DNA from 2 places in the Burkholderia anthinoferrum genome. Region 1 is predicted to be linked to the other one. Evidence: predicted binding sites of a transcription regulator. Region 1 holds the regulator's gene; the other holds the start of a gene.
What was found. The regulator FliA, encoded in region 1, starts transcription of late flagellar genes. The targets are predictions, from matches to a motif close to CTAAAGTTTNNNNNNNNNNNGCCGNTA.
Positions count from the first base shown of each region.

Region 1 (7,888 bases):
CATCGTCACGACGCGGTAGCCTTCCATCGCCGCCTGCAGCGCGCAGATCGGATCGATTTCGGTGACCCACACGGTCGCGCCCAGGCCGCGCAGCGACTGCGCGCAGCCCTTGCCCACGTCGCCGTAGCCCGCGACGACCGCCACCTTGCCCGCGATCATCACGTCGGTCGCGCGCTTGATGCCGTCGACAAGCGACTCGCGGCAGCCGTACAGGTTGTCGAACTTCGACTTCGTGACCGAATCGTTCACGTTGAACGCCGGGAACGGCAGGCGGCCGTCCTTTTCCATCTGGTACAGGCGGTGCACGCCGGTCGTGGTTTCTTCCGTCACGCCCTTGATGTGCGCGAGGCGCTTCGAGTACCAGTTCGCGTCGACGTCGAGGTGCGCGGCGATCGACTTGTACAGCGCGACTTCTTCCTCGTTGGTCGGCTTCGCGATCACCGAACGGTCCTTCTCGGCCTTCGAGCCGAGGATCAGCAGCAGCGTGGCGTCGCCGCCGTCGTCCAGGATCATGTTCGCGAATTCGCCGTTCGGCCATTCGAAGATGCGGTGCGAGAACTCCCAGTATTCGTCGAGCGACTCGCCCTTGAACGCGAACACCGGCGTGCCGGCTTCGACGATCGCGGCGGCCGCGTGGTCCTGCGTCGAGAAGATGTTGCACGACGCCCAGCGCACGTCCGCGCCGAGCGCCTTCAGCGTCTCGATCAGCACGCCCGTCTGGATCGTCATGTGCAGCGAACCGGCAATGCGCGCGCCCTTCAGCGGCTGCTGCGCCTTGTATTCGTCGCGGATCTGCACGAGGCCCGGCATTTCGGTCTCGGCGATGTTGAGTTCCTTGCGGCCCCAGCCGGCCAGCGCCATGTCGGCGACGACGTAATCGTGGGAAGCCTTGGAATCGATAATGGCGTTCATCACGCCCTCCTTTCTAAAAAGTTTCTAGATTGGTGACGTGAGCGCCGTTCAGGAAGCGGGGCCGGCGCGAAAAAATCGTCGCACGGCTGCTTGGTGAAGCCTTCCGAGCCTGGCGGACGCAGGATGGTCCGTCGCAACGCTCCTCGGAAAACGGAGGGGATTGTAGCAAATCGGCGCGCGAAATGCGCAAGCACCGCATACGGCGCGAGCGCGCGGCGCCGGCGCGCCGCCGCCGTCGGCAGAGGGTCAGGACTCCGCGCCCACCCACGCCTGCTCGCGCAGCCGCGCGCGCAGGCGCGCGACGGCCTGGCTGTGCAACTGGCACACGCGCGATTCGCTCACCTCGAGCACCGCGCCGATCTCGCGCAGATTCAGACCCCGTTCGTAGTACAGCGACATCAGCAGCTTCTCGCGCTCCGGCAGCCGCTCGATCGCCTCGACGAGCGCCTCGCGCAGGTGTTCGTCTAGCAGCGCCGACAGCGGATCGGCGTGATCGACGCGATAGCGGTCGAGGAACGGCTCGTCGTCGGCCGCGCGATCGAAATCCTCGTAGTAGATGAGCTGGCTGCCATGCAGGTCCTGCAGCATCCCCTGGTATTCGTCGAGCGGCATGTTCAGGTGCTGCGCGATCTCGGTCTCGCTCGCCGAGCGGCCGAGGTGCTGCTCGACCTGGTGCACCGCGTGCTCGACCTCGCGCGAGGTCTTGCGCAGGCTGCGCGGCAGCCAGTCGTTGCTGCGCAGCTCGTCGAGCATCGCGCCGCGGATGCGCTGCGTCGCGTAGGTCTCGAACTGCGCGCCCTGGTCTTCCTTGTAGCGGCCCGCCGCGTCCATCAGGCCGATCATGCCGGCCTGGATCAGGTCGTCGAGATCGACGCTCGCCGGCATTTTCGCGACGAGCTGCAATCCGAGGCGACGCACGAGCGGCGCGTATTGCGCGAGCACGTCGGCCTGGGACATCTTTCCTTGAGCGTTGTACATCATGGCTCCCTCCTCCGGGTGGCGCTCACGCGGCGTGTGCCGCGCCCGCCTCGTACGACGGCTTGCCGCCGGCGTGGACCGCGCGGCCCGCACCCGAACGCGGGCGCATCGGCCAGTACAACAGGTCGGCGGCAATCTGCCGGTAGTCGCGCGCGGCGGACGACGACGGAAACGCGTCGACCACCGCATGCATCAATTCGCGGGCGTGCTCGACGAGCGGATCGGCACTCACGCAGCCCGCGTCGGCGATCGACACGGTCAGGTAGCGGTTCGCGACGCCCGCGAGGTTGTCGAACGCCGCCTTCGCGTCCGCGTGGCTGCCGACCTGGTTGGTCAGCACGCGGAACTGCGCGAACGCGTGCGCGAAATGCAGCCGCTTCATGCACGCATACGCCTCGGTGATCGCCTGCGCGGCGACCCGCGTGACGACCAGCACGTCGTGCGCTTCGCGCGCGAGCGCCGAGAACGACCCATCGGCGCCGAGCTGCGCGTCGACGAGGACGATGTCGGCCGGGCCGTCGATGAAGTCGCTCAGTTGCGCGTCGCTGTAGCCGGCGCGCGCGAGCCGCGCCGCCGCGCACAGGCTGAAACCGGCCGCGACCCGCGTGCGCGCGCCGTCGCGCAGCCACGCGCCGGCGAGCGTCGCGCTGGCCGAGCGCACGTCGGCGCGCTCGTCGACGACGAGTACGTCCTTGCCGAGCGACGCGAGCGCCGCCGCGAGATTCACGACGGTCGACGTGCAGCCGACGCCCGCCGGCCCGCCCGTCACCGCGACGATGCGCGACGCGCGCCCGGCCAGCAGGCGGCGCAGCCCTTCGGCCTGATCGATGATCGGTTTATCCAAATCGCACCTCGTGCAGCTCGGCGGTGGAACGCGCGGTCAGTGCGGAGAGCAGCGTCGGCATGTCGTCGTCTTGCGGCACGAAGGGCGAGCCGTCGCGCGGCACGCAGAACGCGCTCTTCAGCAGGAATCGGGTCGACGCGACGTACAGGTTCTCCGGCACCTTCTGGCCGGTCGACACGTAGTGGACCGGCAGCTTGTAGCGGATCACCGTGTCGAGCACGCCGCCGAGGTGGGTCGCCTCGTCGAGCTTGGTCAGGATGCAGCCGGCCAGGTCGGGGTGCTCGCCCGCGCTGCGGTACGCCTGCACGACTTCGTTGAGCGTGTCGCCGTGGCTCGTCGCGTTCAGCAGCAGCAAGCGCTGCACCGGTGCGTTCGCGCCGTGCAGCATCGCGATCTGGTCGGACACCGCGCGGTCGCGCTGGCTCATGCCGATCGTGTCGATCAGCACGATGTGCTTGTTGCGCAGCTCGGACAGCGCGAGCGCGAGATCGCCCGCGTCCTTCACCGCGTGCACCGGCACGCCGAGGATCTTGCCGAAAATGCGCAGTTGTTCGTGGCCGCCGATCCGGTAGCTGTCGGTGGTCAGCAGCGCGACCTTGCTCGCGCCGAAGCGCATCACGCAGCGCGCGGCCAGCTTCGCGGTGGTGGTCGTCTTGCCGACGCCCGTCGGCCCCATCAGCGCGAACACGCCGCCGCGCTCCATCAGCGCGTCCTCGCTGTCGAGCACCGGCAGGTTCGACGCGAGCACCGACTGCGCCCATTCGGCGGCCTGCTCGAAGGTCTGCGCGCCGTCGCCGGCCGGCAGGTTGTCGACCAGCATCCGCACGAGCTGCGCGGAGAAACCGGCCGCGAACAGGTGCTTCGTCAGCGCGCCGTGAACGGCGCTGCGACGCTGGCGGTCGTGCCACATCAGGCTGTCGAACTGCTCCTCCATCATCCCGCGCAGCTCGCCGAGCTCGTGCATCACGGTGTCGTTGACGATCCGCTCGATGCGCGACTTCACCGCGTCGGCCACCGCGGCGGCCGCGTCGGAGGGCAGGCGCGTACGGTCCGCCGCCCTCGCCGCGTACGCGGCGCCCGTGTCGGGTGTGCGCTTCGTGGCGGCAGGCGATCCTGCGGCCGGCGATCCGGCGGCAGGCGATCCTGCGTTCGGCATCCTGCGTTCGGCCTCGCGCACGATGTCGCGGGCCCAGTCGGGCGGCGTCGCGCTGGCCGCGGGCTGCGGCGCGCTTGCCAGCGGCTCGACCGGCGCCTGCGCACGGGCGATCAGCGCGTCGCGCTGCTGCGTCAGGCGCTTCGCGTGCTCGACCAGCCACGGTGCGGGTTCGGAAGTGGCGGCCGGCGATCCGGCGGCAGGCGATCGTGCGGCCGGCGATCCGGCGGCCGGCGCGGCGATCGACGGCGCGGCGGCCGGCGCGTCCGCATCGCTCGACGAAGGCTGCATGTCAGCCTCTTGCGCGTCGGCGCTCGCGCCGAACACGGACGAGAACACGTCCGGCAGCCCGCCTTCGCCCGCCGCATACGGATTGACGGCCGGGCGCGGGGCGATGCCCGGGCGCGACACGATGCCCGGCACGGCGGCGGCCGGCACGGATTCCGGCAGGCGCGGCGAAGCGAAGCGCGGCCGCGCGGCCGGCGGCGCCACCGCGGCGAGATCCGAATCGGCGAGTGCGACGATTTCGACGCTGCCGTCATCGAGCGTGCGGTTCGACAGCACGACCGCGTCGGCGCCGAGCGCCTCGCGCACGAGACGAAGTGCGTCGCGGCTCGTTGCGCCGGTGAATTTGCGAATGTTCAAGCGGAACCCCCGATGACGTTAACGACTTTGATCGTGCGTGTGTCCGGCACTTCGGCGTACGACAGCACTTTCAATTGCGGCAGGCTGCGGCGCAGGAAACGCGCGAGCATCGCGCGCAGCGCGTGCTGCACCAGCAGCACCGGCGGCAGCCCGAGATTCTGTTGACGCAGCAACGCTTGCTGCGTGCCCGTCAGAAGGTTGTGCGCGAGGCCGGGCTCGAGGCCCGGGTTCGCGCCGGTGGCGAGCGCCTGCGACAGCACGCGCTCCAGATTCGCGTCGAGGCCCATCACCTGCATTTCGCCGTTGCCCGGATACCACTGCTGCGTGATCGCGCGGCCGAGCGAGAGGCGCACCGCGGCCGTGATCTCGAACGCGTCGCCGCGGCCCGCATGCTCGGACACGGCCTCGAGGATCGTGCGCATGTCGCGGATCGGCACGCCTTCCTCGAGCAGGTTCTGCAGCACCTTCTGCAGCGTGGTGAGCGAGATCGTCTTCGGCACGAGGTCCTCGACGAGCGACGGCGCGTCCTTGCCGGTGCGCTCGACGAGCGCCTGCACTTCCTGGCGGCCGAGCAACTCGGCCGCATGCTGGACGACCAGATGATTCAGGTGGGTCGCGACGACCGTGCTCGCATCGACCACCGTGTAGCCGTACACCTGCGCCTGCTCGCGCATCGCGACGTCGATCCACACGGCCGGCAGCCCGAACGCCGGATCCTGCGTGACGGCGCCCGGCAGCGCGGCCGTCACCTGGCCCGGGTTGATCGCGAGCCACTGGCCCGGGAACACTTCGCCGAAGCCGATCTCGACGCCCTTCAGCGCGATCCGGTATGCGTTCGGCCGCAATTCGAGGTTGTCGCGGATATGGATCACCGGCGGCAGGAAGCCGATTTCCTGCGCGAATTTCTTGCGGATGCTCTTGATGCGCTTGAGCAGCTCGCCGTCGCTGTTCTTGTCGACGAGCGGAATCAGCCGGTAGCCGACCTCGAGGCCGAGCGGGTCGATCAGCTGCACGTCGTCCCAGGTCGCTTCGTGGCTGTCGGCCGGCAGCACGGCGGGCGGCGCGATGTCGGTGACGTCGCCGGCCGCCTTGCGGGCCGCCGCGCGCCGGGTCTGCGTGCGCGCGAGCCAGATCGCGCCGGCGCCGAGCGCGAGGAACGCGAAGTGCGGCATCCCGGGGATCAGCCCCATCAGCACGATGATCGCGCCGGTGATGTTCAGCACGCGCGGGTTCGTGAACAGCTGGCCGGTGATCTGCGTGCCGATGTCCTCGTCGGTCGCGACGCGCGACACGATCACGCCGGCCGCAGTCGAGATCACGAGCGACGGGATCTGCGCGACGAGGCCGTCGCCGATCGTCAGCAGCGTGTAGTTGGTGCCGGCCGCGGCGAAGCTCATGTCGTGCTGGACCATCCCGACGATCAGCCCGCCGATCACGTTGATCGCCATGATGATCAGGCCGGCGATCGCGTCGCCGCGCACGAACTTCGACGCGCCGTCCATCGACCCGTAGAACTCGGCTTCCTGCGATACGGCGAGGCGCCGCTTGCGCGCCTGTTCCTCGTTGATGAGGCCCGCGTTCAGGTCGGCGTCGATCGCCATCTGCTTGCCGGGCATCGCGTCGAGCGTGAAGCGCGCGGACACTTCGGCGATCCGCCCCGCGCCCTTCGTGATCACCATGAAGTTGATGATCATCAGGATCACGAACACGACGATGCCGACCGCGAAGTTGCCGCCGACGAGGAAGTGGCCGAACGCCTCGATCACCTGGCCGGCGGCATCCGGCCCGGTGTGGCCTTCGAGCAGCACGACGCGCGTCGACGCGACGTTCAGCGACAGGCGCAGGAGCGTCGAGAACAGCAGCACGCTCGGGAACGCCGCGAAGTCGAGCGGCTTCATCGTGTACATGCTGACGAGCAGCACCATCACGGACAGCGCGATGTTGAACGTGAACAGCAGATCCAGCAGCACCGGCGGCAGCGGCAGGATCATCATCCCCAGGATCATGCAGATGAGGGTCGGGCCCGCGAGCGCGCGCAGATTGGTGCCCGCGAACGGGTTCGTGCGTTTGGCGAACAGGCCGGTGGTCGGGGTGCTCATGCTGCGTTCCCTTGCTGGCCGAGCGCGTCTTCGGCTTCTTCACGTTCGTCGTCGGCGGCGACCGACGCGCCCTTGTCGAGTTCGGCCGGCACGTCGAGATCGACCGGCACCGCCGGGAACGCGCCGCCTTCCGAACGGAAGCGCTTGAGCTGGTAGACCCACGCGAGCACTTCGGCGACCGCCGAGTACAGCGAGCCGGGGATCTCGCGCTCGAGTTCGACGTTGTGATACAGCGCACGCGCGAGCGGCGGCGCTTCGAGCAGCGGCACGTTGTGTTCGGCCGCGAGTTCGCGGATGCGCGCGGCGACGAGGTTCACGCCCTTCGCGACGACCTTCGGCGCGCGCATCTCGCCATCCGTGTATTGCAGCGCGACCGCGAAGTGCGTCGGGTTCGTGACGACGACGTCGGCCTTCGGCACGGCCGCCATCATCCGGCGGCGGGCGATCGCGCGCTGCTGCTGGCGGATCCGCCCCTTCACGTGCGGGTCGCCCTCGTTCTCGCGATGCTCGCGCTTCACTTCTTCCTTCGTCATGCGCAACTTCTTGTTGTACTGCCAGAGTTGGTAAGGCACGTCGAGCCCGGCGACCACCAGCATCCCGGCGACCGTCGTGCCGCAGCACACGGCGACCAGATGCAGCGCATCGGGCAGCGCGGCGCCGAGCGGCTGGGTCGCGAGGCCGAGCAGTTCGTCCTTGCTGCGCCAGATCGCGACGCCGCCGATCCCGCCGACGACCAGCGTCTTCGCGATCGACATCCCGAGCTGGATCGGCCCCTGGATCGAGAACATCCGGCCGAGGCCCGCGATCGGGTTCAGGCGGTCGAACTTCAGTTCGAGCGTCTTCTGCGAGATCAGCCAGCCGCCCAGCGCCATCGGCGCGAGCAGCGCGGCGACGCCGGTGAGCGCGAGGAGCGGCAGCAGCGCGGCGAAGCCTTCGAGGCTCGCGCTGCCGGCCGCCGACAGCATCCGGTCGGTGTCGAACGCGGTCGCGCGATCGAACGTGAACGCGCCGCGCAGCATCGCCTGCAGATGCGCGCCCGACGGGCCCGCGAACAGCCATGCGCCGTAGAACCCCGCCGCGAGCAGTGCGAACGAAGCCAGTTCGCGCGAACGCGCGACCTGCCCCTCCTCGCGCGCCTTCTCGCGGCGCCTGGGAGTGGCGGCTTCGGTCTTGTCGAGATCGCTCTCGTCTGCCACGGGGCCTCCAGTCGGGTACGGCGGAATGCCGTTTTTCAGTGACACCGATTATTCATGGAGG
Region 1 is NZ_LFZP01000001.1:200,628-208,515, reverse strand. Features, by position in the region: gene ahcY (adenosylhomocysteinase) at 1-912, opposite strand, end outside; S-adenosyl-L-homocysteine riboswitch at 945-1,063, opposite strand; gene C5F75_RS00965 (RNA polymerase sigma factor FliA) at 1,159-1,893, opposite strand; gene C5F75_RS00960 (nucleotide-binding protein) at 1,916-2,734, opposite strand; gene flhF (flagellar biosynthesis protein FlhF) at 2,727-4,532, opposite strand; gene flhA (flagellar biosynthesis protein FlhA) at 4,529-6,631, opposite strand; gene flhB (flagellar biosynthesis protein FlhB) at 6,628-7,827, opposite strand.

Region 2 (7,888 bases), on a different contig from region 1:
CGCTGGCCGGCCAGCCATTGCGCGAGATGGGATTCGTAGAAGAGGCCGCTTTCGCTCACGGCCTGCGCCAACGCCGCCCGCAACGCAGCGACCGGCGGCGGCGCGGCCGCATCGCGCGCCGCTGCCGTGGACGACGCTTCAGCGGAAGCCGGCGTGGAAGACGCAGCGGGACCGGACGCAGCCGGCGCGCGCGCCGGCACGGGCGTCTCGGTGAGCAGCACGGTGGGATCGGCGAGCAGCGGCAGCCGGCCGACGATCGCCGGCGTCGCGTCGCCGCCCGAGCGCGAGATCGCGTCGAGCACGCGCCCGACGTCGGACAGCGCGGTCTGCGTGGAAGCGGGCGGCGCGGCGCTCGGGCTGCCGGCCGGCGGCGAGGACGACGCGCCGGCGCCGGGCGTGCCGACCTGCGAGGCCGCGCCGCCGCCCGCCGGCGCCGATACGGTGCCGGTCAGCAGGCTGTCGAGGCGGCTCGCCAGCAGCGCGGCCGCAACGGAGTCGATACCGGTCATGATCGAAGCCTGCCTATATCAGCCACATCGTTGCGAATCGGGGCGCGGCACGCCGGTGCCGCCCGCGGGACCGGCACGCGCCGCGTGCGGCGCCGGGCCCGGGCGCCCCGCACCCGCCTCCGGACCACGGCCCTACCCGCGCGCGCGGTACAGATCGGTCAATACCTGGGTCGAGCGCCGCGCCTCGAACAGCGCGGACAGCCGCGCGACGTCGGGACTCGCGAGATCGCGGATCGCGGCGTCGTCGGCCAGGATGCGACGGATCAGGTCGAGCTTGCGGCCGAGATCCGACTCGTCGAGCGCGACGCCCGGATCGGCCTCCTTCAACCCGTCGACGAGTTGCATGAATTCGGCCTGCAACTCCGGCAACGCGCTCCAGTCGGCGTCGCGCGCGGCGCACAGCATCCGGCCCGACACGGCGGCGAGCGCCTCGTAACGCGCGAAGTATTCGGCCTTGTGATTCATCGTGATGCTTCCGCTACCTGTTGCGCGGCCATCCGCGCGACTTCCGGGGCGATGCCCGTCCATGCTTCCTCGAGCGTCGCGAGCAGGCGGTCGACCTCGACCAGCATCGCGTCGCTCGCCTGCGTGTTCGCTTCGAGCAGGCGCCGGCCGATATACGCATACAGCGCATCGAGCCGGTCGGCGATCTGGCCGCCCGCGTCGCGGTTCAGCGACGCCTGCAGGCCGCTCTCGACGATCCGGATCGCCTTGCCGATCGCCTCGCCGCGCCCGGACACGTTGTCCTGCTGCAAATGCATGCGCGCCAGTGCGATCGCCTGCCGTGCGCCCTGGTACAGCATCGCGATCAGCCGGTGCGGGGAGGCGCCCATCACCCCCGTCTCGACGCCGACACGCGCGTACGCATTGGCTCCAGCGTGTCCTGGGGAAAACATGCGCTTCTCCTTGTTATTTGCGTTGGCTAGTCAGGAGCCGCGGCCGTGCGTTGCACGGGACGGCCTTCACCGGAGTTATCGGAAGGGATTTGAAAAGCTTTAGGTGCGCGGAGGCTGCCGTCGGGCAAGCGATGCCGGCCGCCCGCCTCACCCGGCAAGCCCCGAGCCGTCGCCGGACGGCCGTCCCCGGATGGCCGTCACACCGCCATCTGCATGATGTCGTTGTAAGCGCTCACCAACTTGTTGCGGACCTGGAGCCCGAACTGGAAGCCGATATTGGCTTTCTGCATGTCGACCATCACGTCGTTCAGCGAGATGTTCGGCGCGCCGACCTCGAACGCCTTCGCCTCGCCGAGCGCGTGCTGCTGGTCGCCGCTGATCTTGTCGAGCGATGCCTTCATCGCGCTCGCGAACGTGCCGGCCGTCGCCGCGCCCGCGCCGGCCAGCGCCGCCGTCGGGCTCGCGACGCCGCCGGACGCCTGCGCGGCCATCGACTGCATCTGTTGCAACACCGAACCGATTCCGCTGACGTTCGCAGTCATGCTGTCCCCAGACATAGAGAAGAGACCCGGACACACCGGGCGACCCGCCGGCGCCGCACCACGCGCACCATGCCGGATCGCGACAAAGGATAGCAGCGCGGTGCGCGTCAAAGCCGCGAAAGTACGGGGGAAACCCCGCTCTTTTCGGTCGATCGGAGTGCGCCGCGGGTCCCGATAATCGCATCGTGTCATTGTCCGCCCGCTCGTCCGAGCGAGCTCAGTCGTCCCGCTCCGGAGAAACTCGACGCATGGATTCGCAGGCCAACTCGCTGATCAACCCAGACGCCCGCGCGGGCCTCAGCCCGGTGCCCGGCGCCGCCGCGGCCGCCGCGTTGCCGGGCGCGGGCGGCGCAGGCGCAGGCGCGGACTTCGGGCTTGGCGGCTTCGCGGAACGCATTCCCGGCATCTCGCGGATGAAGGGCAACCCGAAGCTGCCGTTCGTGATCGCCGTCGCGTTCGCCATCGCCGCGATCACCGCGCTCGTGCTGTGGAGCCGGGCGCCCGACTACCGCGTGCTGTACAGCAACCTGTCGGACCGCGACGGCGGCGCGATCATCGCCGCGCTCCAGCAGGCAAACGTTCCCTACAAGTTCGCCGATGCCGGCGGCGCGATCCTCGTGCCGTCGAGCCAGGTGCACGAGACGCGCCTGAAACTCGCCGCGATGGGGCTGCCCAAGGGCGGCTCGGTCGGCTTCGAGCTGATGGACAACCAGAAATTCGGCATCAGCCAGTTCGCCGAGCAGATCAACTACCAGCGCGCGCTCGAAGGCGAGCTGCAGCGCACCATCGAATCGATCAATGCCGTGCGCGGCGCGCGCGTGCATCTCGCGATTCCGAAGCCGTCGGTGTTCGTGCGCGACAAGGAAGCGCCGAGCGCGTCGGTGTTCGTCGACCTCTACCCGGGCCGCGTGCTCGACGAGGGCCAGGTCCAGGCGATCACGCGGATGGTGTCGTCCGGCGTGCCGGACATGCCGGCCAAGAACGTGACGATCGTCGACCAGGACGGCAACCTGCTGACCCAGACCGCATCCGCTTCCGGCCTCGACGCGAGCCAGCTCAAGTACGTGCAGCAGGTCGAGCACAACACGCAGAAGCGCATCGACGCGATCCTCGCGCCGATCTTCGGCGCCGGCAACGCGCGCTCGCAGGTCAGCGCGGATCTCGATTTCTCGAAGATCGAGCAGACCTCGGAAAGCTACGGCCCGAACGGCACGCCGCAGCAGGCCGCGATCCGCAGCCAGCAGACCAGCAGCGCGACCGAACTCGCGCAGGGCGGCGCGTCCGGCGTGCCGGGCGCGCTGTCGAACACGCCGCCGCAGCCGGCCTCCGCGCCGATCGTCGCCGGCAACGGCCAGAACGCGCCGCAGACCACGCCGGTCAGCGACCGCAAGGACCAGACGACCAACTACGAGCTCGACAAGACGATCCGCCATACCGAACAGCCGATGGGCAGCGTGAAGCGGCTGTCGGTGGCGGTCGTCGTCAACTACCAGCCGGTGGCCGACGCGAAGGGCCACGTGACGATGCAGCCGCTGCCGCCCGCGAAGCTCGCGCAGGTCGAACAACTCGTGAAGGACGCGATGGGTTACGACGCGAAGCGCGGCGACTCGGTGAACGTCGTGAACAGCGCGTTCTCGACCGTGAGCGACCCGTACGCCGACCTGCCGTGGTGGCGCCAGCCCGACGTGATCGCGATGGCGAAGGAAGCCGCGAAGTGGCTCGGCATCGCGGCGGCCGCGGCGGCGCTCTACTTCATGTTCGTGCGCCCGGCGATGCGCCGCGCGTTCCCGCCGCCCGAGCCGGCCGCGCCGGCGCTCGCGGCGCCGGAGGACACGGTCGCGCTCGACGGCCTGCCCGCGCCAGAGAAGGCGGCGGAGGAAGCCGATCCGCTGCTGCTCGGCTTCGAAAACGAGAAGAACCGCTACGAACGCAACCTCGACTACGCGCGCACGATCGCCCGCCAGGATCCGAAGATCGTCGCCACCGTCGTGAAGAACTGGGTGTCCGATGAACGCTGAAGGCTTGACCAAGAGCGCGCTGCTGCTGATGTCGATCGGCGAGGAAGAGGCCGCGCAGGTATTCAAGTTCCTCGCGCCGCGCGAGGTTCAGAAGATCGGCGTGGCGATGGCCGCGCTGAAGAACGTCACGCGCGAGCAGGTCGAGGACGTGCTGCAGGAGTTCGTGAAGGAAGCCGAGCAGCACACCGCGCTGTCGCTCGATTCGAACGAGTACATCCGCTCGGTGCTGACGAAGGCGCTCGGCGAGGACAAGGCCGGCGTGCTGATCGACCGCATCCTGCAGGGTAGCGACACGAGCGGCATCGAGGGCCTCAAATGGATGGATTCGGCCGCGGTGGCCGAACTGATCAAGAACGAGCATCCGCAGATCATCGCGACGATCCTCGTGCACCTCGACCGCGACCAGGCGTCGGAAATCGCGTCGTGCTTCACCGAACGGCTGCGTAACGACGTGCTGCTGCGGATCGCGACGCTCGACGGCATCCAGCCGGCCGCGCTGCGCGAGCTCGACGACGTGCTCACCGGCCTGCTGTCCGGCAGCGACAACCTGAAGCGCAGCCCGATGGGCGGCATCCGCACCGCGGCCGAGATCCTGAACTTCATGACGAGCGTGCACGAGGAAGGCGTGCTCGAAAGCGTGCGCCAGTACGACGCCGATCTCGCGCAGAAGATCATCGACCAGATGTTCGTGTTCGAGAACCTGCTCGACCTCGAGGATCGCGCAATCCAGATGATCCTCAAGGAAGTCGAGTCCGAAACGCTGATCATCGCGCTCAAGGGCGCGCCGCCCGCGCTGCGCCAGAAGTTCCTCGCGAACATGTCGCAGCGCGCGGCCGAACTGCTCGCCGAGGATCTCGACGCGCGCGGCCCGGTACGCGTGTCCGACGTCGAGACGCAGCAGCGCCGCATCCTGCAGATCGTGCGCAACCTCGCCGAGAGCGGCGCGATCGCGATCGGCGGCAAGGCGGAAGACGCCTATGTCTGATTCGGCGAGCGATCGCGTGGGCACCCTCACCGCGTACCAGCGGTGGGAGATGGCGTCGTTCGACCCGCCGCCGCCCCCGCCGCCGCCCGACGACGCGGCGGCCGCTGCGGCCGCGCTCGCCGAGGAGTTGCAGCGCGTGCGCGACGCCGCGCACGCCGAAGGCCATGCGGCCGGCCACGTCGAAGGCCAGGCGCGCGGCTACCAGGCCGGTTTCGAACAGGGCCGCGAACAGGGTTTCGAGGCCGGCCAGGCCGAAGCGCGCGAACAGGCCGCGCAACTGGCGGCGCTCGCCGCGTCGTTTCGCGAAGCCGTCTCGGCCGTCGAACACGATCTCGCGTCCGACCTCGCGCAGCTCGCCCTCGACATCGCGCAGCAGGTCGTGCGCCAGCACGTGAAGCACGACCCGGCCGCGCTGGTCGCCGCCGTGCGCGACGTGCTCGCGGCCGAACCGGCGCTCGCCGGCGCGCCGCATCTCGCGGTGAATCCGGCCGACCTGCCCGTCGTCGAGGCGTATCTGCAGGACGACCTCGACACGCTCGGCTGGAACGTGCGCACCGACGCGTCGATCGAGCGCGGCGGCTGCCGCGCGCACGCCGCGACCGGCGAGGTCGACGCGACGCTGCCCACGCGCTGGCAGCGCGTCGCCGCCGCGATCGGCAAGGTGAGCACGTGGTGACGCGCTCGCCCGACGCGCTCGCGCACGACGGCATGACGCCGCTCGAACGCGAGCTCGCGCTTGCGTCGTTCGGGCCGGCTGCCCCGCACGATCCCGCATTCGACGCCTCGCCGCACGCGGCATCCGAGGCCGCCGGCGCCGCCCCGCGCGCGCCGCACAATCCGCACCTCGCGCACTGGCGCACGCACCTGAACGGGCTCGCCGCACGCAGCCACCGCGCGCTGCCGCTGCGGCCGTGCGGCCGCCTCACGCGCGCGGCCGGCCTCGTGCTCGAGGCGATCGGGCTGCGCCTGTCGGTCGGCGCCGAATGCACGATCGAACTGCCGCCCGGCAGCACGCTGCCGCACGCGCAAGCCGAAGTCGTCGGCTTCGCCGGCGACCGCCTGTTCCTGATGCCGACCACCGACGTCGCCGGCGTGCTGCCCGGCGCACGCGTGTGGCCGCTCGAGGCCGCGCCCGTCGCCGATCCGCTCGCGGGCGCGAAGCGGCTGCCGGTCGGCTGGGAAATGCTCGGGCGCGTCGTCGACGCATCGGGCCGCCCGCTCGACGGCCTCGGCCCGCTCGCGTCGAAAGTCGACGCGCCGCTGTCGGCGCCGTCGATCAACCCGCTCGATCGCGAGCCGATCCACCATGTGCTCGACGTCGGCGTGCGCGCGATCAACGCGCTGCTCACCGTCGGCCGCGGCCAGCGGATGGGCCTGTTCGCCGGCTCCGGCGTCGGCAAGTCGGTGCTGCTCGGCACGATGGCGCGCTACACGAGCGCGGAAGTGATCGTGATCGGGCTGATCGGCGAACGCGGCCGCGAAGTGAAGGAATTCATCGAGCAGATCCTCGGCGAGGACGGGCTCGCGCGCTCGGTCGTCGTCGCCGCGCCGGCCGACGTGTCGCCGCTGCTGCGGATGCAGGGCGCCGCGTACGCGACGTCGCTCGCCGAGTACTTCCGCGACCAGGGCAAGCACGTGCTGCTGCTGATGGATTCGCTGACGCGCTATGCGATGGCGCAGCGCGAGATCGCGCTGGCGATCGGCGAGCCGCCCGCGACGAAGGGCTATCCGCCGTCGGTGTTCGCGAAACTGCCCGCGCTCGTCGAGCGCACCGGCAACGGGCCCGAAGGCGGCGGCTCGATCACCGCGTTCTACACGGTGCTGACCGAAGGCGACGACCAGCAGGACCCGATCGCCGATTCGGCGCGCGCGATCCTCGACGGCCACATCGTGCTGTCGCGCGCGCTCGCCGAGGCCGGCCACTATCCCGCGATCGACATCGAGGCGTCGATCAGCCGCGCGATGACCGCGCTGATCGACGAAACGCATCTCGACCACGTGCGGCAGTTCAAGCAGATGCTGTCGCGCTACCAGCGCAATCGCGACCTGATCGCGGTCGGCGCCTACGCACCCGGCCGCGACGCGCAGCTCGACCGCGCGATCGCGCTTTACCCGCGCATCGAGGCCTTCCTGCAGCAGGGCTTTCGCGAATGCGCGCCGTTCGCATCGAGCCTCACCGCGCTCGATGCGCTGTTCGACGCTTACGGAGGCTGATCCCGATGGCCCACGGCTTTCCCCTTCAGTTGCTGCTCGACCGTGCGCAGGAAGACCTCGACTCGGCCGCGAAGCAGCTCGGCACCGCGCAGCGCGACCGCACCGCGGCGGCCGAACAGCTCGACGCGCTGCTGCGCTACCGCGACGAATATCACGCGCGCTTCGCGCAATCCGCGCAGAGCGGGATGCCGGCCGGCAACTGGCGCAATTTCCAGGCGTTCATCGACACGCTCGATGCGGCGATCGCACAGCAGCGCACCGTGCTCGCCGCGGCCGACGTCCGCATCGACGAGGCGCGCCCGAACTGGCAGCAGAAGAAACGGACCGTCGGCTCGTATGAAATCCTGCAGGCGCGCGGCGTCGCGCAGGAGGCGAAGCGCGACGCCCGGCGCGAACAGCGCGACGCCGACGAACATGCCGCGAAGATCCTGCGCATGCGGGCCGACGCGGCCCGCTCGTCGTAACCGACCACCGCCTTCGAACGAGAGAACCGTCATGCCTCCCCTGCCCCTGCTCGGCGCGCTGCTCGACACCGCCGGCGCCGCACTCAAGGCCACCCGCGGCCCGGGCGCGTCCGCCACTGCCAACGATGCGCCGGCTGCCGCGAGCGCCGTGCCGTTCGCGCAGACGCTGAAGCAAAGCGTCACCACGCGCGGCGACACGGCCAGCACCGGTGCGCCGGACGTGCCGGCCAAACAGGCTGCGTCGAAGCCGGCCGCCGGTG
Region 2 is NZ_LFZP01000004.1:44,723-52,610, reverse strand. Features, by position in the region: gene fliK (flagellar hook-length control protein FliK) at 1-509, opposite strand, end outside; gene C5F75_RS02140 (flagellar protein FliT) at 642-974, opposite strand; gene fliS (flagellar export chaperone FliS) at 971-1,405, opposite strand; gene fliE (flagellar hook-basal body complex protein FliE) at 1,603-1,947, opposite strand; gene fliF (flagellar basal-body MS-ring/collar protein FliF) at 2,196-3,965, shown strand; gene fliG (flagellar motor switch protein FliG) at 3,955-4,950, shown strand; gene fliH (flagellar assembly protein FliH) at 4,943-5,626, shown strand; gene fliI (flagellar protein export ATPase FliI) at 5,659-7,164, shown strand; gene fliJ (flagellar export protein FliJ) at 7,170-7,628, shown strand; gene C5F75_RS02095 (flagellar hook-length control protein FliK) at 7,660-7,888, shown strand, end outside.
Region 2: a site for FliA is predicted at 1,482-1,508, ahead of fliS (flagellar export chaperone FliS). Genes of this name have one in related genera too.